One region of the Gordonia sp. p3-SID1431 genome, then DNA from elsewhere that is predicted to be linked to it. Evidence: predicted binding sites of a transcription regulator. Region 1 holds the regulator's gene; each other region holds the start of a gene.
What was found. Region 1 encodes LexA, which represses DNA repair genes until DNA is damaged. Its sites were predicted from a motif close to CGAACANNTGTTCG; they were not measured.
Positions count from the first base shown of each region.

Region 2: the regulator LexA is predicted to act here: its motif matches at 1,583-1,596, upstream of M4D77_RS13490 (HNH endonuclease signature motif containing protein).
Region 3: the regulator LexA is predicted to act here: its motif matches at 2,059-2,072, upstream of M4D77_RS05355 (SAV_6107 family HEPN domain-containing protein).
Region 4: the regulator LexA is predicted to act here: its motif matches at 1,856-1,869, upstream of M4D77_RS17150 (HNH endonuclease signature motif containing protein).

Region 1 covers NZ_JAMBDT010000021.1:48,118-54,137, forward strand. The annotation lists gene M4D77_RS07795 (1-phosphofructokinase family hexose kinase) at 1-755, opposite strand, end outside; gene M4D77_RS07800 (DeoR/GlpR family DNA-binding transcription regulator) at 752-1,522, opposite strand; gene M4D77_RS07805 (phosphoenolpyruvate--protein phosphotransferase) at 1,672-3,381, shown strand; gene lexA (transcriptional repressor LexA) at 3,359-4,063, opposite strand; gene M4D77_RS07815 (LysM peptidoglycan-binding domain-containing protein) at 4,289-4,828, shown strand; gene nrdR (transcriptional regulator NrdR) at 4,928-5,428, shown strand; gene hrpA (ATP-dependent RNA helicase HrpA) at 5,402-6,020, opposite strand, start outside.
Region 2 covers NZ_JAMBDT010000047.1:24,973-30,992, reverse strand. The annotation lists gene M4D77_RS13490 (HNH endonuclease signature motif containing protein) at 1-1,552, opposite strand, end outside; gene M4D77_RS13485 (TetR/AcrR family transcriptional regulator) at 1,816-2,391, opposite strand; gene M4D77_RS13480 (VOC family protein) at 2,465-2,884, shown strand; gene M4D77_RS13475 (GMC family oxidoreductase) at 3,025-4,542, shown strand; gene M4D77_RS13470 (DMT family transporter) at 4,627-5,514, shown strand; gene M4D77_RS13465 (lipase family protein) at 5,619-6,020, shown strand, end outside.
Region 3 covers NZ_JAMBDT010000012.1:52,130-58,149, reverse strand. The annotation lists gene M4D77_RS05365 (NAD(P)/FAD-dependent oxidoreductase) at 1-1,138, opposite strand, end outside; gene M4D77_RS05360 (N-acetyltransferase) at 1,141-1,815, opposite strand; gene M4D77_RS05355 (SAV_6107 family HEPN domain-containing protein) at 2,181-2,654, shown strand; gene M4D77_RS05350 (DUF3040 domain-containing protein) at 2,821-3,222, shown strand; gene mraZ (division/cell wall cluster transcriptional repressor MraZ) at 3,743-4,183, shown strand; gene rsmH (16S rRNA (cytosine(1402)-N(4))-methyltransferase RsmH) at 4,458-5,444, shown strand; gene M4D77_RS05335 (hypothetical protein) at 5,447-6,020, shown strand, end outside.
Region 4 covers NZ_JAMBDT010000074.1:18,607-24,626, forward strand. The annotation lists gene M4D77_RS17145 (zinc-binding alcohol dehydrogenase family protein) at 1-178, shown strand, start outside; gene M4D77_RS17150 (HNH endonuclease signature motif containing protein) at 203-1,825, opposite strand; gene selB (selenocysteine-specific translation elongation factor) at 2,028-3,821, opposite strand; gene selA (L-seryl-tRNA(Sec) selenium transferase) at 3,832-5,148, opposite strand; tRNA gene M4D77_RS17165 (tRNA-Sec) at 5,287-5,381, opposite strand; gene M4D77_RS17170 (hypothetical protein) at 5,415-5,705, opposite strand; gene selD (selenide, water dikinase SelD) at 5,777-6,020, shown strand, end outside.

The DNA.
Region 1 (6,020 bases):
GGGACGATCGGCGGCGGGGTCGCCGACCACACGCCGGACGCGGTGACCAACACGGCCCCGACGGCGCCGAGGGTGGCGAGGACGTTGCCCCCGATCTGCTCGGCGATGGTCGCAGCGGCGTCGATGACCGGTCCGAGATCGTTGCGCGCGAGCGCTTCTCGGAGCTGTCCGGGGTCGGCGCCGGTCAGTTCGGCGAGCTCGTCCTCGTTGGGCTTGATCAGGTCGACGCGACCGGTGACGCTGGCACGGAGGGGTGCGCCCGAGGTGTCCACCGCGACCCGGCAGCCGGCGAGGACGAGGTCGTCGGCGATCGAGCGGTACCAGTCGTCGGGGACGCCGGGAGGCAGCGAACCGCAGAGGGTGACCCACTGCGCGGAGCCGGCGTGCTCACGGATCAGCCCGACGAGCGCCTCGCGATCCGCGCCCGTCAAGGTGACGCCCGGTGCGTTGATCTTGGTGGTCGTCCCGTCGGATTCGGCGATGGTGATGTTGGACCGGACCTCGCCGTCGACCGGCACGGCGTCGTAGGGGAGTGCGAGGTCGTCGAGTGCGGCCCGCAGCGGGTCGCCCGGTCGCGCCGGGAGCAGTGCGCGGGTGGCCAGGCCGGCGGCCGCGACGACCCGGGCCACGTTGACGCCCTTGCCGCCCGGCTCGGTGCGGACCACGCCGGCGCGCTGCACCTCGCCGCGGGCGAGCGGTGCGCCGAGTTCGAGGGTGCGGTCGAGGCTCGGGTTGGCGGTGACGGTGACGATCATGCGATCACGACCTCGACGCCGCGCGCGGACAGGGCCGCCGAATAGGCCGGGTCGATCCCGGAGTCGGTGATGAGGACGTCGACGTCGTCGAGTCCGGCGAAGGAGGTGAGGTCCTCCCGGTCCATCTTCGAGCTGTCGGCGAGGACCACGACGCGTTGTGCGGCCGCGACCATCGCCGCCTTGACTGCGGCCTCGTCGGGGTCGGGTGTCGACAACCCGTGGGCCTCGCTCAGCCCGTTCGTCCCGATGAAAGCGGTGGTCACGCGCAGTCGGCGAAGCGCGTCCACGGTCTCGACGCCCACGGTCGCCTGGGTGAGACCGCGTACGCGTCCGCCGAGGGCGTGCAGACCGTCGGGATGGGTGCCCGCGAGCAGGCCGGCGATGGGCAGGCTGTTGGTGAACAGGGTGAGCCTCCGATCGGGTGCGGTCGCCTCGGCCGCACGGTAGGTGGTGGTGCCGGCGTCGAAGAGCACCGAACCGCCGTCGGGCGGCAGGAACCGGATGGCCGCGCGGCCGATCGCGGTCTTCTGCTCGATCTGGCTCGACTCCCGTTCGTCGATCCCGAGCTCGCCGAGGGTGCGCATGATCTCGGCGCGTACGGCGCCGCCGTGGACCCGCTGGAGATGTCCGGCGCGTTCCAGTACCGCGAGATCGCGTCGGACGGTCTCGCTGGTGACGTCGAATTTCTCGGCGAGCGCGGCCACGGATGCCCGCCCCGCGAGGCGCACCTCGTCGACGATCGCCTGTTGTCTCTCCTCGGCGTACACACGGCTCCGATCTCCGGTTTCGACCACCCCGCTTGTTGAGGCGTGTGGGATTGGATGTTGTAGTAATTGTGTTTACGCCTGTTTGTGTTGACAAGTCAAGCACTTTTTGTAACGGTGGTCACATCGATAGTCGAGTGAGAGGCAAGACGATGGCGCAGATCCTGACGGGAACCCCGGTGGTCGGCGGGTTGGCCCACGGTCCCGCGCTGTGGCCGGGCGAGCGACCCGACCACTCGCCGGAGAAGCTCGGCGTCGGTGTGGAGATCGCCGAGGAACGGCGCGCCGACGAGGTCACGCGCTTCGCCACCGCGGCCGGCGCCGTCGCCGCGCGGCTGCGCACGCGCGCGTCGCAGAACACCGGGGTGACGGCCGAGGTGCTCGCCGCGACGGCGGGCCTGGCCGAGGACCGCGGCTGGATCGGTGCCGCGACCGCGCTCATCGGCAAGGGCGCCCCCGCCGAGGCCGCTGCCGTCGCGGCCACTGAACAGTTCGCGGCGGTGTTCACCAAGCTCGGCGGACTGATGGCCGAGCGGGTCACCGATCTCAACGACGTGCGCGACCGGGTCCTCGCCGAACTGCTCGGCCTACCCGAACCCGGTGTGCCCACTCCGGAGGTGCCGTCGGTCCTGCTCGCCGACGACCTCGCGCCCGCCGACACCGCGGGCCTCGACCCCACGAGCACCATCGCCCTCGTCACCCGGCTCGGCGGACCGACCAGCCACACCGCGATCATCGCGCGCCAGCTGGGGATCCCGTGCGTGGTGGCGGTGGCCGACCTGGATGAGATCGAGCCCGGCACAACCATTCTCGTCGACGGCAGCACCGGGCGGATCGAGGTGGAGCCCGATGTCGAGGCGGCCCGGGCTCGCGTCGACGAGGATCGGCGTCATGCCGCACTCGTCGCCGGCTGGACCGGTCCGGGGCAGACCGCCGACGGGGTGGCCGTGGCGGTGCTCGCCAACGTCGCCGACGGGTCGTCGGCACGCGCCGCGGCCGGGTACCCCGTCGAGGGCGTCGGGCTCTTCCGCACCGAACTCGCGTTCCTCGAGCGTGCCGACGAACCGTCGGTGGACGAGCAGGCCGCGATCTACCGGGAGGTGCTCGATGCGTTCGACGGGCAGAAGGTGGTCATCCGCACCCTCGACGCCGGGTCCGACAAACCGCTCCGGTTCGTGACCCATCCCGATGAATCGAACCCAGCGCTCGGCGTGCGGGGCGATCGGATCGCGCTGGCGCACCCCGAGATCCGCGCGCATCAGCTCGACGCGATCGCGCAGGCCGCGTCGGGGTCGGCCGTCGCGCCGTGGGTCATGGCGCCGATGATCGCCTCGCCGGCGGAGGCGCGCACCTTCGCCGCCGAGGTCCGCGGCCGTGGTCTGGTCGCCGGGGTGATGATCGAGGTGCCCGCGGCGGCGATCCTGGCCGAAGCCGTCCTCGCCGAGGTGGACTTCGTGTCCATCGGCACCAACGATCTGACCCAGTACACGATGGCGGCCGACCGGATGTCGGCCGATCTCGCCGGACTGACCGACCCGTGGCAACCGGCCGTGTTGAGCCTCATCGCGGGTGTCGCGGAAGCGGGCGCACGTCAGGGAAAGCCGGTCGGGGTGTGCGGCGAGGCCGCCGCCGATCCGAACCTCGCCTGCGTGCTCGTCGGTCTCGGGGTCACCTCGCTGTCCAGCGCGCCTGCTGCTGCCGCGGCCGTGGGGGCCCGGCTCGGCGAGGTGTCCGCACCGGACTGCCGGGCCGCCGCCGAGGCCGCCCTGGCCACCTCGGATCCCGCCGCGGCGCGCGCGGCTGCCGCGGCGGTGCTCGACGGTTCGGTCGGTGGAGAGGTCAGACTCGCCGCATCACGGTGACGACCTTGCCGAGGATGACGGCGTCGTTGCCCGGGATCGGATCGAACAGTTCGTTGTGCGGCATGAGCCAGACGTTGGGGCCCTGACGCTTGAAGGTCTTCACGGTGGCCTCGCCGTCGATCATGGCCGCGACGATGTCGCCGTTGTCGGCGACGTTCTGCTGACGGACCACGACCCAGTCGCCGTCGCAGATCGCGGCATCGATCATCGACTCGCCGACGACGCGCAACAGGAAGAGCGATCCCTCGCCGACCAGCTCACGGGGCAGCGGGAAGACGTCCTCGACGGCCTCCTCGGCCAGGATCGGACCGCCGGCCGCGATACGGCCGAGCACCGGCACGAAGGTCGGCTCGGGCAGCTGACCGGCCGACGGGGTGTCCGGCGACGGTGTGTCACTCGGGGCGATGTTGACCGCACGGGGACGGTTCGCGTCGCGCTTGAGCAGCCCCTTGCGTTCCAGCGTCCGCAACTGATGGGCCACCGACGACGTCGAGGCCAGGCCGACCTCGTCGCCGATCTCCCGGATGCTCGGCGGATAACCGCGCTCGCGCACCGAGCGGCGGATCACCTCCAGGACCCCGGCCTGTCGCGGGGTGAGTGAGGCCTCGGCGGCGGCGGCGTCGAACGGGGCCTCGTCGTCGGCGCCCCGCGCTCGGCCGCGCCTATCGCCGGTGTCACTCATGTTCGGTTCCTCTCGTCTTCGGAACGTGCTGGTAGATGGCTTGCGCCGGGTCCGAGCCTAGCGGAGTGCGACCGGCACCTCAAACATTTGTTCGATGTGTCGCGAGACTTTGTCGGGATGTCGTGCTACAAATTCGAACATCAGTGCATCGAACATCTGATCGATGTTCGAACACCGACTGCCACACCCCGCACGATCCCAGACACTCGAACACCGGAGGGCACCATGCGCACCGCCACTCTCGTCGCTCCCGTCCGCACCGACCGTCCCGATGCCGTCCGGGCGCGCACCGACCGCGCCGATCGCGTCCGGACCCGCGCCCCGCTGTCCGACGGCGGCCGCCCGGTAGACAACCGGCCGGCCGGCACCCGACCGCGGGGTGCGTCGCCGGTGACCCCGCGGGTGGGCGGCACCCACTGTGGCTCTCCGGTCGGGGTGCGCGGGCGTGGCCCGGTCGGACCCGACGCGGCGGTGTTCCGTCGCCGCCGCCGCACCGCGGTCGCGCTCCTCGCCGGCGTCGGGCTGGCGTTCGTCGTGTGGGTGTTCGGTGTCGTGGGCCAGAACTACTCGGACTCGCTGACCCCGTCCGCCGTGAGTGCCGAGGTCGTCCACGTGCGCTCGGGGGACTCGCTCAGCTCGATCGCCGGCCGGGTGGCACCCGAGATGCCGCGCGAGGTCGTGATCGACGAGATCGTCGCGATGAACGATCTCGGCTCGAGCGCGCTGCAGGTGGGCCAGCCCCTGCTCACCCCCCGGTACCGCTGAGGCCGGGCGGTATCCTCGATGTCACAGGGGCCGGCCGACAAGCGGCGGGGCGCACGCTTCGGGTGCGTTCCAGCGTCCCGCGACCTGCGTGAGGACACGATGCGCTGCCCCTTCTGCAAGAACGACGACACCAAGGTCATCGACTCGCGTGTCGCAGATGAAGGGCAGGCCATCCGCCGCCGTCGCTCCTGTGTGGAGTGCGGTCGCCGGTTCTCGACCGTGGAGAGCGCCGTGCTCGCGGTGGTCAAACGCAACGGCGTGACCGAACCGTTCAGCCGGGAGAAGGTCATGCGCGGCGTGCGGCGAGCCTGTCAGGGCCGCCACGTCGCCGAGGACGCGCTCGCGCAACTCGCCCAGCAGGTCGAGGACACGGTGCGCGCCAGTGGATCGGCCGAGATCCCCAGCAACGAGGTCGGACTCGCCATCCTGGGTCCGCTCCGCGATCTCGACGAGGTGGCGTATCTGCGCTTCGCCTCGGTGTACCGGTCGTTCGACTCGGTGGAGGACTTCCAGCGCGAGATCGACGACCTGAAGGCGGCATCGGGATCCGGGAGCGCGCTCGCCGAACCCGTGTCAGCCGAGTCGGTCCAGAGCTCGTAGGACCCGTTTCTCCGACACCGGGAACGCGGTGCCGAGACGCTGGGCGAACAGCCCCACGCGCAACTCCTCGACGAGCCACTGCGCTTCGTCGTCGACCACCGCCCGCCGGTGCTCGGGTACCTGTTCGAGGCGTTGGGCCCACCGTTCGACGACGCGATCGACGGCGGCCACCCCGGCCTGGTCGCGTGCTGCGGACGCGGGTAGTGCCTCCAGACGTGCTTGCGCGCCGTCGAGATAGCGCGGCAGATTCTCCAGGTGGCGTCGCGCGGTAGCCGCCACGAATCCGTCGAACACGAGGTGGGCGACCTGTTCGGCGACGTCGTCGGCAGCCAGCGAACCGGCGTGCCGGTCGATCGCCGCCCGCAGCGGGGACATCCGTTCGAGGGCTGCGACGGCCAGCGAGAAGTAGTCCGGTGCGGCCGCGGCGACCCGTGGCCGGATCCGTTCGAGCAGCGCCGAGAAGGATTGTGGTGAGCGAACCGCGGCGAGCTCTGCGTCGTCGATGTCGGCGACCGTGTCCCGAATGGCCCGTCGGGTGCAGTCGGCGAGCAGTGCCTCGGTGGTCGAGTACGGGCTCTGGCTCAGGGCGAGT
Region 2 (6,020 bases), on a different contig from region 1:
TCAGCCCTGCTCCCTGAGGAGTGCCCGGAGCTTGCGGAGGCGCGTCACGAAGGGTCCGACGACCAAGGCTGCGAAACCCTCGTGTTGGTGGTCCGTGGATCTCGTCGCGTATGTCGCGTAGGTGTTCTGCGAACCGCCGGGGTATGTCGGGTCGGCGGTTGATGTGTTCGGGGTTGGGCGGCGCGCCGGGTTCGGCGTTGAGTCGCCAGGCGCAGCGGCCTTCGTCGGGTCCGGACCGGACCACCCGGGTGGTGAATTGGCCGGGCTGGTCACCAACCATCCGGTTATGACGGGGACAGGCCGGGGCGAGGTCGTCGATGTCGGTGAGACCACCCTTGGCCCAATCCTTCTGTGCGTGATGCATGTCGACGTGGGTGGCGGGCTGGTCGCAGCCGGGTGCCGAGCACACTTCCCCGTCGGGGCGGGCGAAGGAGACGAGGCGTTGTTCGCGGGTGGCGAGGCGTCTGCCGCGGCCGAAGTGCAGGGGGACGGTGGTGTGATCTTTGAATATTGCCAGCCAGGGTTGCGCGTCGGCGGCCAACCGGATGACGTCTTTGATGGGGAGCAGGGTTCCGGTGGCGGTGGTGGCGAGTCCGGCTTCGCGGATGAGGTCGCCGAGGTCGGCTTTGATGATCAGTTGCACGGGCAGGCCGCGGTGCGACGTCCCGAGTGTCCCGTCTGAAAAGCCGGCGGCGAGTGCGGCGTCGAGGGCGTCGTGATTGGTCTGGGCGAGGGTGCGGCCGTCGCGGTCGGCCGCGAGCGCGAGGGCGTCGGGGTCGGCGGTGCCGGCGGGTCCGCTGGGTGAGGCGGGGTCGTCGGGGTTGTTGAGTCCGGGTTTGCCCCACACGGCGAACATCATGGTGAGCCGGGCGTTCAGTTCGGGGGTCAGGGTGCCCGATATTTTGGCGGTGCCGTCGGCGCGTTGCCGTCCGATCCACACACCGCGGCGTCGTTTCTGGTCGGTGTCGTCGGCCAGGGTGCCGTCGGGGTCGAGGTGGGCCAACAAGCGCGCCCCGAGTTGGGTGATGTCGGCAGGCGTGTGGGCTTCGGCGATCTCGGCCATCTGCCGCTCGGCAGCGACCTTCACATCGTGCTCGATGGTGCCGGGGATGCGGTCGAGGACATCGAGTGCGGCCTGCACGTGCGCGGTACCGACCGCGCCTTGTTCGAAAGCCTGGGCGAGGCAGGGGTATTCGGGTGGCAGGAGTTCGCCACCGAGACTGGTCCGGCGGGCGGTGGCGTCCATCTGCTTACGGCGGCGCATCGGGTTCGACACCCGCAGCCGGTGGGTCATGAACTGCATCAGGGTGCGGCAGCCCGCTTTGCGAGGCAGATCACGAGTCTCGACCTGATCGATCTGCCGGTCACCGGCAACGGTCAGACGTGCGATGGCGCGTTCGGTGGCAGAGGCGACTTCAATCAGTTCTTCGTCGGTGCACGAGGACAAGTCGACGGTCTGTAGTTCGTCGAGGTTCGCGTGTAGTTCGGCGACGAGTTCGGCCGCGCGAGACACGGGCGCGCCGTGGTCGGCGAGTGGTGTGGTGCTGGGCATGACGGTCACCTCCCCCGAGAACCCGTGCTGCGAATGTACGTTCGAGTGTACACCAATACGGACGCATCGCAAGCCAAAAACACTGTTGTGCAACGCTATTCGGTGCCAGAAACTTGTCGGTGCCGTGTGGTACGGGTGCGTAGGACGTGCATTGATCCCATCGATCCTAGTCCGACCGGCGAATCTGTCCGTGGCTCACGGCACGTGCGTTGAGGTTGTGTGCTTGCGTCAATAGTGCTGTGTCGCACTATATTCTGGTCGGTTCACATGATCGCGCCGAGCAGCCGATCCAGTGCGCGGTGGGCGCGTTCGCGTGCGGTGTCGTCGGCGGGATGCCGGGCGAGCCAGACGGCGGCCTCGTTCATCGCACCCGACAACAGCATCGTCATCACATCGACCAACTCGCCGTCGACGCCGACCGCCACGAGGGCCTCGCGCAGATGGGTTGCCGACCCGGCCTCGTCGAGTCGGCGCCACTCGTCCCAGCCGACCACCGCGGGTCCGTCGATCAGCAGGATGCGTATGGCGGGCCCGCTGGTGATGGCGTCGACGAAGGCGTGCGATCCGGCGCTCAACTGACTCGCCGGGTCGGTGCCGGCGGCTTCGGCCGCCGCGACGACCGCATCGGCGACCTGCTGGTGGCAGGCCGCGGCCACCGCCGCGAACAGCGCGCCCTTGTTGCGAAAGTGGTGGTACACGGCGCCGCGGGTGACGCCTGCGGCCTCGGCGACATCGTCGAGGGACACGTCGGAGAATCCACGATCGGCGAACTGGCTGGTGGCGGCGGTGAGGACGGCACGGGCCGTCTCGGCTGCGGCCGCGGCGGAGGCTCTCGGCACGGAAGGTTCCTTTACGTACGTTGCGTATGTATAGTCGGCCATACAAACACATCGTACGTAAAGGAGCTCTGACATGACCGTCACCAGCGTCTACCCGGTTCTCATGTCCACGGACGTGGCCGCGGCCTCAAACTTCTACCAGCGGGTTCTCGGCTTCGAGGTCACCTTCTCCGCGGACTGGTACGTCAGCATGCGCACCGGCGTGTTCGAGCTGGGGCTCGTGGATGCGACTCATCCGACGATCCCCGAGGGCCACCGCCGACCCGCCGCCGGACTGCTGGTCAACATCGAGGTCGACGACGTCGACGTGCTCTACCGGCGTCTCACGGACGAACACGGACTCCGTCCGGTACTCGAGTTGCGCGACGAGGACTTCGGTCAGCGGCATTTCATCGTCGAAGGTCCCGACGGCGTACTCCTCGACTGCATCCAGCCGATCCCCGCGGTCGGTGAGTTCGCCGACGCCTACGTCGCCGACGTGTCGACGAACTGATCTCGTTCACTGATTCCGAATAGGTAGCTCTGCGAACAGTTTCCGGAGACTCTCGAGGTGACGCGCGTTGCCGCTGAGCTCTGTTGTGTTGTCGCGTATCCGAGTATCGTGCACCTCGGACGCCGACCGAGGACTCGCCGATGACCAAAACAGCATCGAGAAGTGCGGATTTCGTTGTGGTCGGCGCCGGATCCGCGGGGTCGATCGTGGCGTCGCGCTTGGCATCTGGCGGTGCCAGTGTCGTCGTGCTCGAGGCCGGTGGGACCGACCGCCGTCCTGACGTCGCGCTGGCCATCGGTCTGGCATCGGTGTACCAGCGGGCGAACTGGCTGTATCCGTGCGCGGCCGACCCGAGCAAAGACGGTTGTGTCGACTCTGTCGCCGCCGGGCGCATCGTGGGTGGAAGTGGGTCGATCAACGCCATGGTGTATGTCCGTGGGCGCGCCGAGGACTACGACCGTTGGGCGGAAAACGGTTGTCCTGGTTGGTCATTCGAGGAGGTTCTGCCGCACTTCCGGGCCATCGAGGACTGGGTCGACGGCCCCGACGAGTATCGCGGACGTGGCGGGCCGATCAGTGTCACCTGGTGTGCGCACCGACATCCGATCGACGACGCGTTCATCGATGCGGCGGCGACAGCCGGGTACACGCGGAATCCCGACCACAACGGCGCGACGCAACTCGGGGTCTCACGCGCGCAGGTGAATCAGAGGCGCGGGCTCAGGTCCTCGTCTGCGCGCGAGTACCTGCACAGATCTGGTCGTTCAGATTCGTTGTCTGTGCGTCGTCGGTCCCAGGCCGTCGAGATCACGTTCGCGGGCTCCCGCGCGACAGGGGTCAGGTGCGCCGACGGCAACTGGTACCGAGCCCAGCAGGAGGTCGTGCTGTGCGCCGGAGCCATCGGCACGCCCGCGCTCCTACTCCGTTCAGGTGTGGGTCCATCCGGATCGGTCGCCCGGGTCCCCGGCGTCGGTCAGAATCTCCAGGACCATCGCGTGGTGACCGAGGCGTGGCGATCGAAGGTACCGACCATCAACAGCCTCGGCCCGGGCGATTTCGTCCGCGCCGTGGCGGATCTGATCGCGCGCGGACGAGGTGCGTTCACCGGTGTGCCTTTCGAGGCGGAGCTTTTCACCGACGACTTCCAGATCGCGATCAGCCCCATGCACTACACGATCGACAAGATCTCTGGACGGACCACACTCGAGCGCACCGACGGATTCAGTGTCTCCACGGTGGTGCTACACCCCAACGGTCGCGGCCGGGTCGGCGTCGTCGGCGGACGGCCCCTGGTGGAGTTCGAACGACTGGCTGACCCGGACGACGTCACGACTCTCGCCCGGGGTGTGTCGCTGTCACGGGCACTTATCCGCGACTCGGCGTCGATGCGAGGCGTCGCGGACGGCCTGATCGGCGATGACAAGCGGCCGGTCGACACCGCCTTCCTCGCATCCGAGGAGATCAGCATCGCCCACGCCGCGGGGACGTGTCGCATGGGCGCCGACGACGGCGCGGTCGTGAGCCCGCGCCTCGAGGTCAGGGACACGCGGGGGCTGCGCATCATCGACGCATCGGTGATGCCGACCCTGCCCTCGGGTAACCCGAACGCGGCGACGATGATGATCGCGCACCGCGCCGTCGACCTCATGTCGGTCTGATACCGGCGTCACCTACGAACCAGTCGCCACGCGAACCATCGTCATCGTCCCGCACGACCGCTCGACGGTGGCTACTGTTCGACCATGCTGATCGGGATCCTCGCGGCGGTGTTCGCGGCGCTGGCGTACGGCACCGCGTCGGTGTTGCAGGCGCGCGGCGCGCAGAGCGTCGAGGACACCGGCGCGCCGGGGGAGGCGCCGTCGCTGCGGTCGACGATCACCGCGATGCTGACGGTGTCGTTTCTCGCGGGCACGGCGCTCGACGGCATCGGATTCCTCGGCAACATGGTCGCCGCCCGCATGATCCCACTGTTCTTGGCGCAACCGATCGTCAGTGCGAACCTCGTGGTGACCGTCGTGCTCGCCACACTGTTCCTGCACGCGCGGTTGTCGGTCCGCGACTGGACGGCCATCGCGGTCGTCGTCATTTCGCTGGTCCTGCTGGGTTTCTCGGCCGGCGACGAGGGTCACGAGCACGAATGGTGGCTGCACTGGGCGGTACTCGTCGTGGGAGCAGCGATCCTGGGACTCGGCGCCGCGATCCTGCCACGGATGCAGAGTCGTGTCGCGGTACTGGCGGGCCTCTCCGCCGGCGTACTGTTCGGGGTCCTCGCGGTCGCGGTGCGCATCCTCGACGGCCTCGACCCCTTCGATCTCGGTGAACTGCTCACCGACCCGGCGCTCTACGCGATCATCCTGTGTGGCCCGGGTGGTTTCTACATGTTCACCGTCGCCCTGCAGAAGGGGGCGGTCAGCGCGGCGTCGGCTGCTCTGGTCGTCGGCGAGACGGTCGTCCCCGGCGTCATCGGCATCCTGGTGCTCGGCGACACCACGCGTGCCGGTTGGGGCGCCGTCGCCGTGATCGCCTTCGTCGCCGCCGTGGCCGGCGCGGTGGTGGTGGCGATGTCGCCGGTGGTCGAGGCGGTCGAGCGGGCCGCCGAGAACCCGGTGCCGGACGCCACCCCCGGCTGACGCCCCCGGGTGTGACCTTCGGGTGTGACATCCGGCCGCGGTCTCGTGCCGAGTCGGAACCGAAAGACCCAGCGGACGCCGCATATCGGGCATGATGACGATCCATGCGGCTTCTCTCCCGCGGCCTCGGAACGCTGACCGCGATCCTCGGGCTGACGACGACCCTGTCCCTCCTCGCGCCCACGGTGTCGGCGGCGCCCGTTCCGGTACCCGCGGCAGCGCCGGCGCAGTTGCCGTCGCAGGACCCGTTCTACGATCCGCCCGCGGGCTACGAATCGCGGTCACCAGGCGCAGCGCTGCGGACGCGTCAGGTCGAGTTGGGTTGGCGCGGAACCAGTATCCCGATCTCGGCCACCCAGATCCTCTACCGGACGACGAACCAGTTCGGCAGGCCGACGGCGACGGTCACCACCGTCATCTCCCCGCCGGGTGCGGCTGCCGGAGCGCCCCGTCGCGTCGTGTCCTACCACTCGTTCTACGACGCCCTCGGCTCGCAGTGCGACCCG
Region 3 (6,020 bases), on a different contig from region 1:
CCACCGACGCCGCGGCATGGGCTCGGGTGAGGTGGGCGCGGTCGGTGACCAGCAGTCCGAGAGCCGAATGGACGCCGTGCTCGGGCAGGTCGCCGGGCAGCCCCTGGTAGTCGGGCAGGCCGGTCGTCCCCAGGCGAACCGCCATCCCGATCCCGCTGCCCACGACGATGGTGCGTCGCCACCGGTCGATGACGCCCGCGTCGAAACCGCCGGCGGCGAGGAGGTCGAGCGTGGTGAGCACGTGGCAGGCGTGGATGACTGTTGCGGCACAACGGGATTGACCCGTGCTGGTGAGCACCCGCCAGTGGTCGCCGCAGCGGGCGACGGAGACCGCGGGGTCGCCGCAGGAGACACGGCCGCCGTCCTGGTGGATTCGGTGCACGAGGGCCTCGGTGAGTGCGCCGCTGCCCCCGATCGCGCGTCCGGGCGGGATTCGGTGCATGAGTGCGGCGAATCCGATCATCGGCGCCGTGCCCGGTGCGCTCATGGGCGGTCCGGACTGGGCGCCGAACCACGCGAGTCCCGCCTTGAGCTGTTCGGACTCGAAATACTCGTCGAGGAGGGAATCGCCGGAGGCCATCAATTCGGCGGTCAGGTTCAGCACCCGGCCGCCGCGCCGGCCGAACAACCCCGTGCGTGCCGTGGTGGCGGTGCCGCCGAGCCCGCCGAAGGCCCGGCCGAACTTCCCCATCGTCGCGGGTTGGTAGAACGCATCCATGACCGCCCGCGCCCGCGGCGTCCACATCTCCACGAAGCGTCGATATGCGGCGGCATCGGCTGCACCACAGGCGTTCTCGATGGAAGCGCACGTCGCGTCGAGGTCGGTGCGGAAGACGATCGGCGGGGCGGTCGCGGTGGCCGGGACGAACGCCCACGGATCGCAGTCGATGTAGCGCAGGCCGTGCGCGGCGAGGTCGAGGTCGTCGAGAACGGGGGAGTGACGGATCATCAGATGCGACGACGACCCCCGGTCGACCCGATGTCCGGGGAACCGTTCGACGGTGGAGACCGCGCCGCCTGGGATGTCGTCCCGCTCGAGTGCCTCCACATCCCGTCCGGCCTGTGCCAGGTAGGCCGCGGCGATCAGGCCGTTGTGGCCCGCGCCGATGACGACGGCGTCACGCCGTGTGCCGTGCATCGTCAGCTCCCGGTACCGGCGCGGCGGGCGGCGGCCGGGGGTTGCAGTTCCAGGGGGAGCGGACGGCCGAGGAACGCGAACGGACGCGGATCGCCGGTGAAGGTGAAGTGGCGCAGGACGTCGGTGAAACCCATCCGCCGGTACAACGACCACGCGCGGTTGTCCTCGGCGGGGATCTCCGGGGTCGACAGCAGCACATGGCGTTCGGGCCGGTCGGCCAGCAGCCGGGCGAGGAGCCCCTGGCCGATACCTCGGCCCTGAGCGGTCGGGTGGACGTGCAGCTCGGTGAGCTCGAAGTAGTCGCGCGCGATCGCCTCGACCGTCTCGGGCGGTCGGCCCGTCTGGCGGAGTCCGAGCCGCAGCTGCTGGTTCCACCATTGACCGGTCGCGCCGGTGTAGCCGTAGGCGATGCCGACGAGCAGGTCGTCGGGTCCGAAGCCGACCGGCGGACCGACCCGGCGCCGCGCGGCCGGCATGGTCCGCGCCTCGTGTGGGGTCACCGTCTCGACCGCGCCCATCGCACGCCATCCGGGCCGCGCGATGTGTTCGCGCCAGAGCCCGGCCCGATGGATCTCCGTACCGCGCGGATAATTCATCGCGGTCACGTAGATCTCCAGGGCCGGCTCGAGCCAGGCCCGGGCGTCCTGGCCACTCAGGCTCACCAGGCGGATGGTCAACGGATTTCCGTTCTCTGCATCGTTCGTCCTGCGTCGTCGACCTGCAGACGAGGTCGGCTGCCGCTGGGGCGGGCCGCCCTCTGCCGGGGGCATCGCGTCGCAGGCCACTTCCGGGAATTGTCCTATCGATGATGCACACTCGGCAGGAATCGGCCCGCAGGTGGTGGCGTTGTACTCCCCGGCGGGGGTTTCGGGTCACAGATGTCTTGAACGCCGACGCCGGGATAGCTATATTGAACGTGTCGAACGGATGTTCGATGAATGTGCCTCCGCAAGCTGTTCGCGTTCATCCGACGACACGGTCCGGCGGCGGACGAGGGAAGCGTCTGCCGCCGGACACAGCCCATACGCACGAGGAGGACGACATGGCCAGACACCGCAGCGCCACGGCTCTCACCCACGCGGCGCCCGTCGACCCGGTGATGGTCGGTCGAGCGCGCGATCTCCTCGAGCGTGCACACGTGCTCTTCGACAATGCCGACGGCGTCGACGACGACGTCGAGCGGTTCCGTCAGCTGTACCTCGTTGCCCTCCGCGCCTCGGGCGCGGCCCTCGCCGTGCACGAACCGGTCGGGACCGTGCGGCGCAGGACGTCGAACGCCTGGACCCGCATCGGTGTGGTCGCCCCAGAGCTGGCGCCGATCGCCGCCCGGTTCGCCGCGCTGTCGCCGGTTCGGATGAAGATCGAGTCCGGGATCATCCGCACGATCGACCCCGACAGCGTCGCCGGCATGCGGCTGCTCGTCCTCGACTTCCTGCGTCGGGTCGAGACGATGGTCATCGCCTACGAGCAAGGAAAACTCGGTGCCGAAGCGCCGCAGATCGGCGCGACGGCGTGAATCCGGCCACACTTTGCGGTTTCTGGCACCGCCCGGTCGTCGGCAACAGCGAGTAATGGTGGTCGCGGTCGATTTCACCTCGTATCATGGGACGATATAGGCGCAGACGCCTTTCCGGTCGCGGGTGACCTTCGTCGGCGTCACGGATCAGTGAGAAGGAGGGTCGGTGCCACTTTCGGAGCACGAGCAACGCATGCTCGAACAGATCGAGAGCGCGCTGTACGCGGAAGACCCCAAGTTTGCGTCCAGTGTCAAGCGTCGGCGCCTTGGGAAGTCGAGCGGTCGTCGTCGCCTGCAGGCGGCAGCGGTCTTCGTCGTCGGCCTGGTGATGCTGGTCGGCGGACTCATCGTCAACATCAACATCGGCGGATTCCCGATCGTGAGCCTCCTGGGCTTCCTGGTGATGTTCGGGGCCGGCCTCTTCGCTCTCTGGGGAGACAACAACACCGCCGAGGCGGGCTCGTCGTCGACCAGGTCCGGCAAGAAGCAATCGGGGTCGTCCGGCGCCAAGCGCAAGCTGTCAGAACGCATGGAGGAGCGATTCAATCGCCGGTTCGAGCAGGAGTGATCCGCTGATCCCGACTCCGCGTTCGTCGATCGGCTGACCGACTCCCGCAACTTCGCATATTCGACTGAGCCGCGTGCCTGCGGGCACGCGGCTCTTTCATGTCCTCGATTGCTCTCCAGAGCACGCTGAACGGATCCGGGCGCACGGTCGACGGGATCGAACGCCCGGTCAACGGTCCTCGCGCTTCCATACTGGCGATCCCCACTTCTCGCCACCGGCGATCCCCACTTCTCCCCACCGGGTCGCCCCACTTTGCCCCACTAGAGGATTTACGCCTGGAATTCCCGCCTCTCGGACCTCATCGGTATCTCTGGTCACACGCTGGTTGCCCTTCTTTCCGCCCATGACGCGCCGGCGACACGCGCGTTCATCGTCATCATGAGCTCTCTGAACTGGGAATTTGCTGTCAGTGGGTGAATGCGGGGGCGGTGGGGGTGGAAAGTGGTGGAAAGTGGGGTACTGTGGCATCACTGGGTGAGGCGAGATACGACGCGGAACCCGGTGGGCAGGAGGTGTCGACGTGTCCGTGCGATTCGTCGGTACCTACACGCCCAAATTGGACGACAAAGGGCGGCTCACGTTGCCCGCCAAGTTCCGCGATGCACTGGCAGGAGGGGTAGTGGTCACCAAAGGCCAAGATCACAGCTTGTCGGTGTACCGGACCGAAGAGTTCGACGCGATAGCCGCTCGGATCGTCGAGGCGTCTCGGAACGACCCTGATCTGCGCGCGTTCCAGCGAACGTTCTTCGCCGGTTCGGAAGAGCAGCGACCGGACGGTCAGGGCAGGATCAGCCTGTCCGGCGACCATCGCGTGTACGCGGGGTTGTCCAAGGAGTGCGTGGTGTTCGGCAGCTTCGATCACCTCGAGATCTGGGACTCGGCCGCATGGAACGAGTACCAGACGCGGCACGAGGAGAACTTCTCGGCCGCCAACTCCGCCGCGCTGAACGCGGTGCTGTAGCCGGAGGACCGGCCCGCCACACCGCCGAGACAGCAACACCAACGACAGCAACCGACCAGAAACCGACCGAAGAGACAGCAACCGATGGGCGAGTTCGGTGCCCAGCGGCTTCGGGTGGCACGAGGCCCCGGCCCGGTGGCGACCCTGGCGTACTTCCCCAACGCCAGGTGCGTGATCGGGTCGGGACCCCGCTCCATCCGACCGCCTGCTCTCGCCGACCCGAGGCATCCGCCCACCGCCGATACCGCATACATGCCGATGGGGGGTCTTCATCATGGTCGATGCCGAGGACGAACCGCGTCGGTCCGGCGAGTTCGGCCACATCCCCGTCATGGGTGCGCGCATCGTCGAACTGCTGGCCCCCGCGCTGGATTCCGACGATCCGCGCGTCTTCCTCGACGCCACGCTCGGCGCGGGCGGGCACAGTCAACTGGTTCTCGAGTCGTTCCCGAACGTCCGCGTGGTCGGCATCGATCGGGACGCCTCGGCACTCGAGATCGCCCGCGAGCGCCTGGCGTCGTACTCCGACCGGATCTCGCTGCACCAGGCCACCTTTCACGAGATCCGCGACGTGATGGACGCAGCGGGGGAGTCGGTCATCGATGCCGCACTGTTCGATCTCGGGGTGTCGTCGATGCAGCTGGACCAGGCCGGACGCGGTTTCGCCTATGCGGTGGACGCGCCGCTCGACATGCGCATGAACTCCGACGACCCGCTCACCGCCGCCGACGTGCTCAACACGTACTCGCACGGCGAATTGGCCCGCGTGCTCTCCGATTACGGGGAGGAGCGCTTCGCCGGCCGGATCGCCTCGGCGGTCCTGCGGGAGCGGGACAAGGAGCCCTTCACGACCAGCGCGCGTCTCGTCGAACTCCTCTACGACGCCATCCCGGCCGCCACCAGGCGGACCGGCGGGCACCCGGCGAAGCGGACGTTCCAGGCGCTGCGCATCGAGGTCAACCACGAATTGGACGTCCTGCGTGAGGCTCTGCCGGCTGCGCTGGACGCGCTCGCCGTGGGCGGACGGATCGCCGTGATGAGTTACCAGTCTCTCGAGGATCGGAGCGTCAAGCGCGAGTTCGCGACGCGCACATCGTCCACCTCACCTCCCGGGCTCCCGGTCGAGTTGCCCGGCACGGCACCGGAATTCCGTCTCGTCACGCGGGGCGCCGAACGTCCGGACGAGAACGAACTGGCCACCAACCCGCGCTCGGCGCCGGTACGTGTCCGCGCGATCGAACGAGTCGAGAAGAAGGGCTGAGCATGACCATCCTGCACGAGGCCCCGTCGCGGTCCGCCGACGACGAGCGCGATTCGCGACGGTCACGCCGAACCCGCATCGAGTCCGAACGTGCGACACGATCGCGGGCCGCCCAGCGGGCGCTCGACCGTCGACACCGACGCTCCGCGGCGGGTCGTGCCACGCCGCCGCGTCGTACCGGCGGCGGACTGTCCATGACCGGGGTGTCCCTGCGAGAGCGACTGCAGCACACCCCGTTTGTCGTGCCGGTGATCGCGCTGCTCGTCCTCGGACTCGGTCTCAGCCTGTGGTTGTCGACCAAGGCGGCGCAGGACTCCTACAAGCTGGGAATCGAGCGGACGCAGAACCAGTCCCTCATCGATCAGCGCGACGCGCTCAAGCGCACGTACGAATCGGGCAACTCGGCGCCTGAATTGTCCGACAAGGCAGCACGTCTCGGCATGATCCCCGCCGACAACCCCGCTCGGATGATCGTCGACGACCCGCGACGCCCGAGCGTGGTGGGCAAGCCGGAGCCCGCGTCCGGGCGTCCGATGGGGAGCCTGAATCCCGATACCGCACCGGATCCCGCGGAAT
Region 4 (6,020 bases), on a different contig from region 1:
ACCGGAAGACGACTCACAACACGAGATCCTCGGCCGGGTCGCCGAACTCGTCGACGCCGGCAAGATTCGCAGCACTGTCAACCGTGAACTGGCTGGTTTCACGATCGAGAATCTTCGTACAGCGCACCGAGTCTCCGAATCCGGAGGGGCGATCGGCAAGGTGGTCCTCACGCGCTGACCACCGCGGATGAGCCGGCGAACTTCACGAGGTGGCGAGTAACTCCATGAGGTGTGCTTCGACGAGGGAGGGCCGGGGCGTGCGTGGTCCGGGTCGGGGTGGTCGGACGTCGATGACGTGGCTGGTTTTCAGCCATGAGCGGCGCGCGTCATGTGGGCGTGGCTCGTCGCCGGACGTGGTGCGTCCGTGGATCTCTCGCCGCACCTGTGCCAGGTGGGCCTGCAACCGCTTGGGTATGTCGGGTCGGCGGTTGATGTATTCGGGGTTGGGCGGTGCGCCGGGTTCGACGTTGAGTCGCCAGGCGCAGCGGCCTTCGTCTGGCCCGGACCGGACGATCCGGGTGGTGTACTGGCCGGGTTGGTCGCCGACCATGCGGTTGTGGCGGGGACAGGCCGGTGCGAGGTCATCGATGTCGGTGAGTCCGCCCTTGGCCCAGTCTCGTTCGGCGTGATGAAGCTCGACCTGGGTGGCGGGCTGATCGCACCCGGGAGCCGAGCACACCTCGCCGTCGGGTCGGGCGAAGGAGACCAGGCGTTGTTCGCGGGTGGCGAGGCGTTTGCCCCGTCCGAAGTGCAGGGGGACGGTGGTGGCGTCTTTGAAGATCGCGAGCCAGGGTTGCATGTCGGCGGCCATCGCGATCAAGTCCCGGATGGGCAGCAGGGTTCCGGTGGCGGTGGTGGCGAGTCCGGCTTCGCGGGTCAGGTCGGAGAGGTCGGCTTTGATGATCAGTTGCACGGGCAGGCCTCGGTGCGAGGTTCCCAGTGTTCCGTCGGCGAAGCCTGCGGCCAGTGCGGCGTCGAGGGCGTCGTGATTGGTCTGGGCGAGAGTGCGGCCGTCGCGGTCGGCTGCCGAGGCCAGGGCGTCGGGGTCGGCGGTGCCGGCCGGTCCGCGAGGCGACTGCGGGTCGTCGGGGTTGTTGAGTCCGGGTTTGCCCCAGACGGCGAACATCATCGTCAGCCGGGCGACGAGTTCGGGTGTCAGGGTGCCCGATATCTTGGCGGTGCCGTCGGCGCGTTGCCGACCGATCCACAGGCCGCGGCGTCGTTTCTGGTCGGTGTCGTCGGCCAGGGTGCCGTCGGGGTCGAGATGGGCGAGCAGCCGCGCGCCGAGCCGGGTGATCTCGGCAGGCGTGTGGGCTTCGGCGATTTCGGCCATCTGTCGTTCAGCGGCGACCTTGATGTCGTGGTCGATGGTGCCCGGGATGCGGTCGAGGACGTCCAATGCGGCCTGGACGTGCGCGGTGCCGACCGTGCCTTGTGCGAACGCTTCGGCGAGACAGGGGTATTCGGGTGGGAGGACCTCGCCGCCGAGGCTGGTCCGGTGGGCGGTGGCGTCCATATGCTTACGGCGGCGCATCGGGTTCGACACTCGTAGCCGGTGGGTCATGAACTGCATCAGGGTGCGGCAGCCGGCCTTGCGTGGCAGGTCGCGGGCGACGGCCTGATCGATCTGCCGGTCCCCGGCGACGGTCAGACGAGCGATGGCGCGTTCGGTCTCCGCGGCCACCTCAGCGAGTTCGGCATCGGTACACGGCGACAGATCCACGGTCTGCAATTTGTCGAGGGTGCGGTGGAGATCGGCCACCAACTCAACGGCACGCGGTTGCGGCGCTGTCGAGTCGCCACCGACGTGTGCGGTGCTGGGCATGACGGTCACCTCCTCCGAGAACCGTTGCTGCGAATGTAGGTTCGAGTGTACACCAATCCAGACGTGCGGCAAGGCCAAACATACTGCTGTGCAATGCTATTCGTTGATGTCGACTTGTCGGTGTCGTGTGGTAGGGGCCTCGGACGGAAGCTCTTCCCGCGATTCACACGGCGACCTGTACGACAGGACCACCGCCCGTTGCTCAGCGCACGACCTCCCGGTGCCCGGCGTCAAGACGGCGGGTCCAACCGCGGGCGTCGAGGTACTCCAGTAGCGGAATGACCACGCGCCGAGTGGTTCCGAGCGCCTGACGAGCGGCGCTGGTGGTGAACGGCTGATCGAGCGAGGCGAGGATGCGCATCGCCAGGGCGGGGGCGGTCGGCAACAGCACGACACCGTCGCGCAAACGGAGAATTCGGCCCGTGCGCTCGGCGGCGGCGAGTTCTCGGGCGCCCAAGCCGAGTGCGGTGAGGTCATCGGCCTCGGGTGCACGGAACGGGTGGTCGGCGAGCCGGCGCTCCAGTGCGCTGACCGCGTCGTCGGCATCACCCAGGGAGGGCTTGTGACCCGGGATTGCCAGGTGCCCGTCGGACGATGACAGCCCGGCTTCCGAGATGACGGTCGCCAGCAGCGTCGTGTCCGGGAGCCCGAGCAGCGCGGGTGCGCCGGCCGCAGAGAGCCCGGCCGACAACGGGTCCCGTTGATGTAGTTCGCGGACGGCGGCGTGAAGCCGTTCCGCCCAGGCGGTGAGGGAGGTTTCGGCGACCCACCACTCGCCGATCACTCGTACGCCGTGGGGAGCGGGCTCGGCGTCGTCGACCAGGCCGAGTCGCGTCAGATCGGTGACGCGCATCGCGCCACGCCGATGCACTTCTTCGGCGGCCCCGGCGCCGTCGGACATGGCCGCCAGCGAGGCAGCGCGCCGTGTTGCGTCGCCGCGCCGGGTCAGCGCCGGGGGATCGGGGTGCAGCACGACGCCACCGCCAACAATCCGTTGGCCGGGATCCCGGAGCACCACCCGATCGCCCCGCGACATCGGCACGGCACGGGCGAGGGTCACACGCGCGTGGTCGCCGTCGAAGGGGCGCAACCGAACCGGTAGCGCCGCTGTGCCGATGTGTGCGACGAGGTGTTCCGGTGCCTCCTCGAAGGACATGCCGCTCACGCGCCGGACATCGGCGACTGCGGAGGTGTGCCAGGCTCCGGGCGTCACGAGTGCGTCGCCGCGCGAGACGTCGTCGACGCCGACGCCGCGCAGATTGATCGCGACTCGGCTGACCGGGCCGGCGCTGGTGAGAGTTGCACCCTCGCTCTGCAATCCACGGACATCGAGTCGCCGGCGGCCGTCAACCGTGAGCAGGTCCAGGGTGTCGCCGACCGAGATGGTCCCGGCGGATAGGGTGCCGGTGACGACGGTGCCGGCGCCGGTGCGGGTGAAGACCCGGTCGATCCAGAACCGGACACGCCCCGAGGTCGACGGCGGTGATGTCCCGGCCAAGACGGCGTCGAGCCGTGTGCGCAGTTCGTCGATTCCGACGCGATCGGGCGCCGACACCACGACCGCCGGCGCATCGGAAAGGCCGGTGCGGCTGAGGCGATCACGCGACAGATCGATCACTTCACGAACGCGGTCGGGCGAGGCCCGGTCGGCTCGGGTGATGACCAGCAGCCCGTACTCGATGCCGAGGGCGGCGACGGCATCACGGTGGTCGTCGGACTGGGCGCTCCATCCCTCGTCCGCGGCGACGACGAACAGGACGACGGGCGCCGGGCCCAGGCCGGCCAGCATGTTCGGGATGAACCGCTCGTGGCCGGGGACGTCGACGAAGGCCACGTCGGCACCGGAAGGCAGTGTGGTCCAGGCGAAACCGAGGTCGATCGTCAGCCCGCGGCGTCGTTCCTCCTCCCATCGGTCCGGCTCGATCCCGGTCAGAGCACGCACCAGTGTGGACTTCCCGTGGTCCACGTGTCCGGCGGTGGCCACCACGTACTTCACGAGCGCGACTTCACGACGCGCCCAGAGCCTGTCGGATCGCGGCGAGTACCCGCACGTCGTCGGCTTCGGGAACGCAGCGCAGGTCCACCAGACACGCGTCGTCGTGAACGCGGGGTAGGACGGCCGGATCGCCGACGCGTAGGCGGGCGGCCGTTGCGACCGGAAGCCGCACCGCCCACCCCGGCAGCGGCACGCCGGGTGCGCCACCGCCACCCACCCGTCCGTCATGGGCGACGATCGGGAATCCGACTGCCGTGCCCAGGGATTCGGTACGCACGCGAAGTCTGTCGGGATCGGCGTGGAGGTATTCCCAGACGGGGGGTCGTGGCCCGCCGACGGTTGCCTCCATCGCAGCCAGTGCCAGCTTGTCCGCGCGAACGGCCCGTGCGAGTGGGTGTTTCGCGAGACGCTGAACGAGCGCTCCATCGCCGAGGAGGAGTCCGGCCTGTGGTCCGCCCAGGAGTTTGTCGCCGCTGGCGATGACGAGGTCGGCGCCGGATTCGAGTGTCGTGGTGGCGTCGGGTTCGTCGGGCAGCAGCGGGTCGGGTTGCAGGAGTCCGCTGCCGATGTCGGCGACGACGGGCACGCCGTGCGCCCGGGCGAGGCCGCGCAGCTCGGAGAGCGATGTCTCGCTGGTGAAGCCCTCGACCCGGAAGTTGCTCGGATGCACCTTGAGAATTGCTCCGACGTCGTCGTCGGTGAGGGCGTCGGCGTAGTCGCGTGCGTGGGTGCGGTTGGTGGTGCCGACCTCGTGTAACCGGGCGCCTGTCGACGCGATCAGTTCGGTGAGCCGGAAACCTGCGCCGATCTCGATCATCTCGCCACGACTGATGACGACTGCACGCCCGGCCGCCAGCGCGGTCGTCGCCAGTACCAATGCGGCCGCACCGTTGTTGACCATCAGCGCGTCTTCCGCTGCGGGACAGGCTCGTAGGAGAGCGCTGCGGGTGGCCGCCCCGCGCTTCGACCGGGTGCCGGACTCGAGATCGAGTTCCACGTCGACGTAACCCGACGCCGCGCCGACGGCGTCGAGCGCCGCGGGTGACAGCGGTGCCCGCCCGAGGTTCGTGTGCACGACGACCCCGGTGGCGTTGAGCACGGGGCGGATCGACGAGGCATACGACGCGCTGACCGATTCCACGACGATCCGCTCGACGTCATCCGGTGGCGTCTCGCCGCGGCGGGCCGCGTCCTGGGCCTGGCGAATGATGTCGCGAATCGCTGTGTCGCCCAGTCGTGCACGCGCCGCGGACACCGCGGGCAGGGCCAACAGTGCGTCGGTTCGCGGAATTCGACGGCGCGGATCGGTGACGGGGGGCTTCGACACGGCTCCTCGCTTCGCTCGTCACCGGCTCAGCCGGCGGGGGGTGGGCTCTCGCTTCGCTCGTCTCCGGCTCAGCCGGCGGGGGTGGCTCTCGCTTCGCTCGTCACCGGCTCAGCCGGCGGGGGTCACGGTCGACCCCCCTGGCGGAGGCGGACGGGAATCGAACCCGCCAGGCCGAGATACTCGACCTCCTCGGTTTTGAAGACCGGGGAGCCCACCAGGACCCATACGCCTCCACGCGGTCCCAACCTATCCGACGTGCGGCCGGGTCAGTCCTGCCGGTGCGGCCAGTTGCCCTCGGTGATGAGTTCCTCGAAGTGGCGGATCAACTTCGGGTTGAGATCGTCATCGACGGCACGCTCAAAATCGCCGTCCCACTTCGCAAACCACTCCTCGTCGCGCTTCATCAGGAAGATGGGCCAGCCGTGGGTGATATCGAGTTCGTCGGCGTACAGGTCGGTCGACCCGTCCTCCCGCATGTACCAGTAGTGGTGACCGGATTCCCAGAACGCCTGCAGCTCGCCGGCCGTGACGTAGTACTCGCCGTCTGCTTGCCTCATGAGCCCGATGGTAGCGATCGCCGGAGGACAGCATCGGAGATTACCGGAGGGCTACCCTCGACACGGTGACCGTGCGAAGCGAGACACCCATCCGACTGACCGGCTACGCCCACGGTGGTGGATGCGCGTGCAAGATCCCGCCGGGCGAGCTCGAGCAGGCGGTCGCGGGACTCACCGGCCAGGTCGGCGACGACATCATCGTCGGACTCGACGACGGCGACGACGCCGCGGCAGTGCGTATCCGCGACGACGTCGCGGTGCTCTCCACCGCCGACTTCTTCACCCCGGTCGTCGACGATCCGTACGACTGGGGCC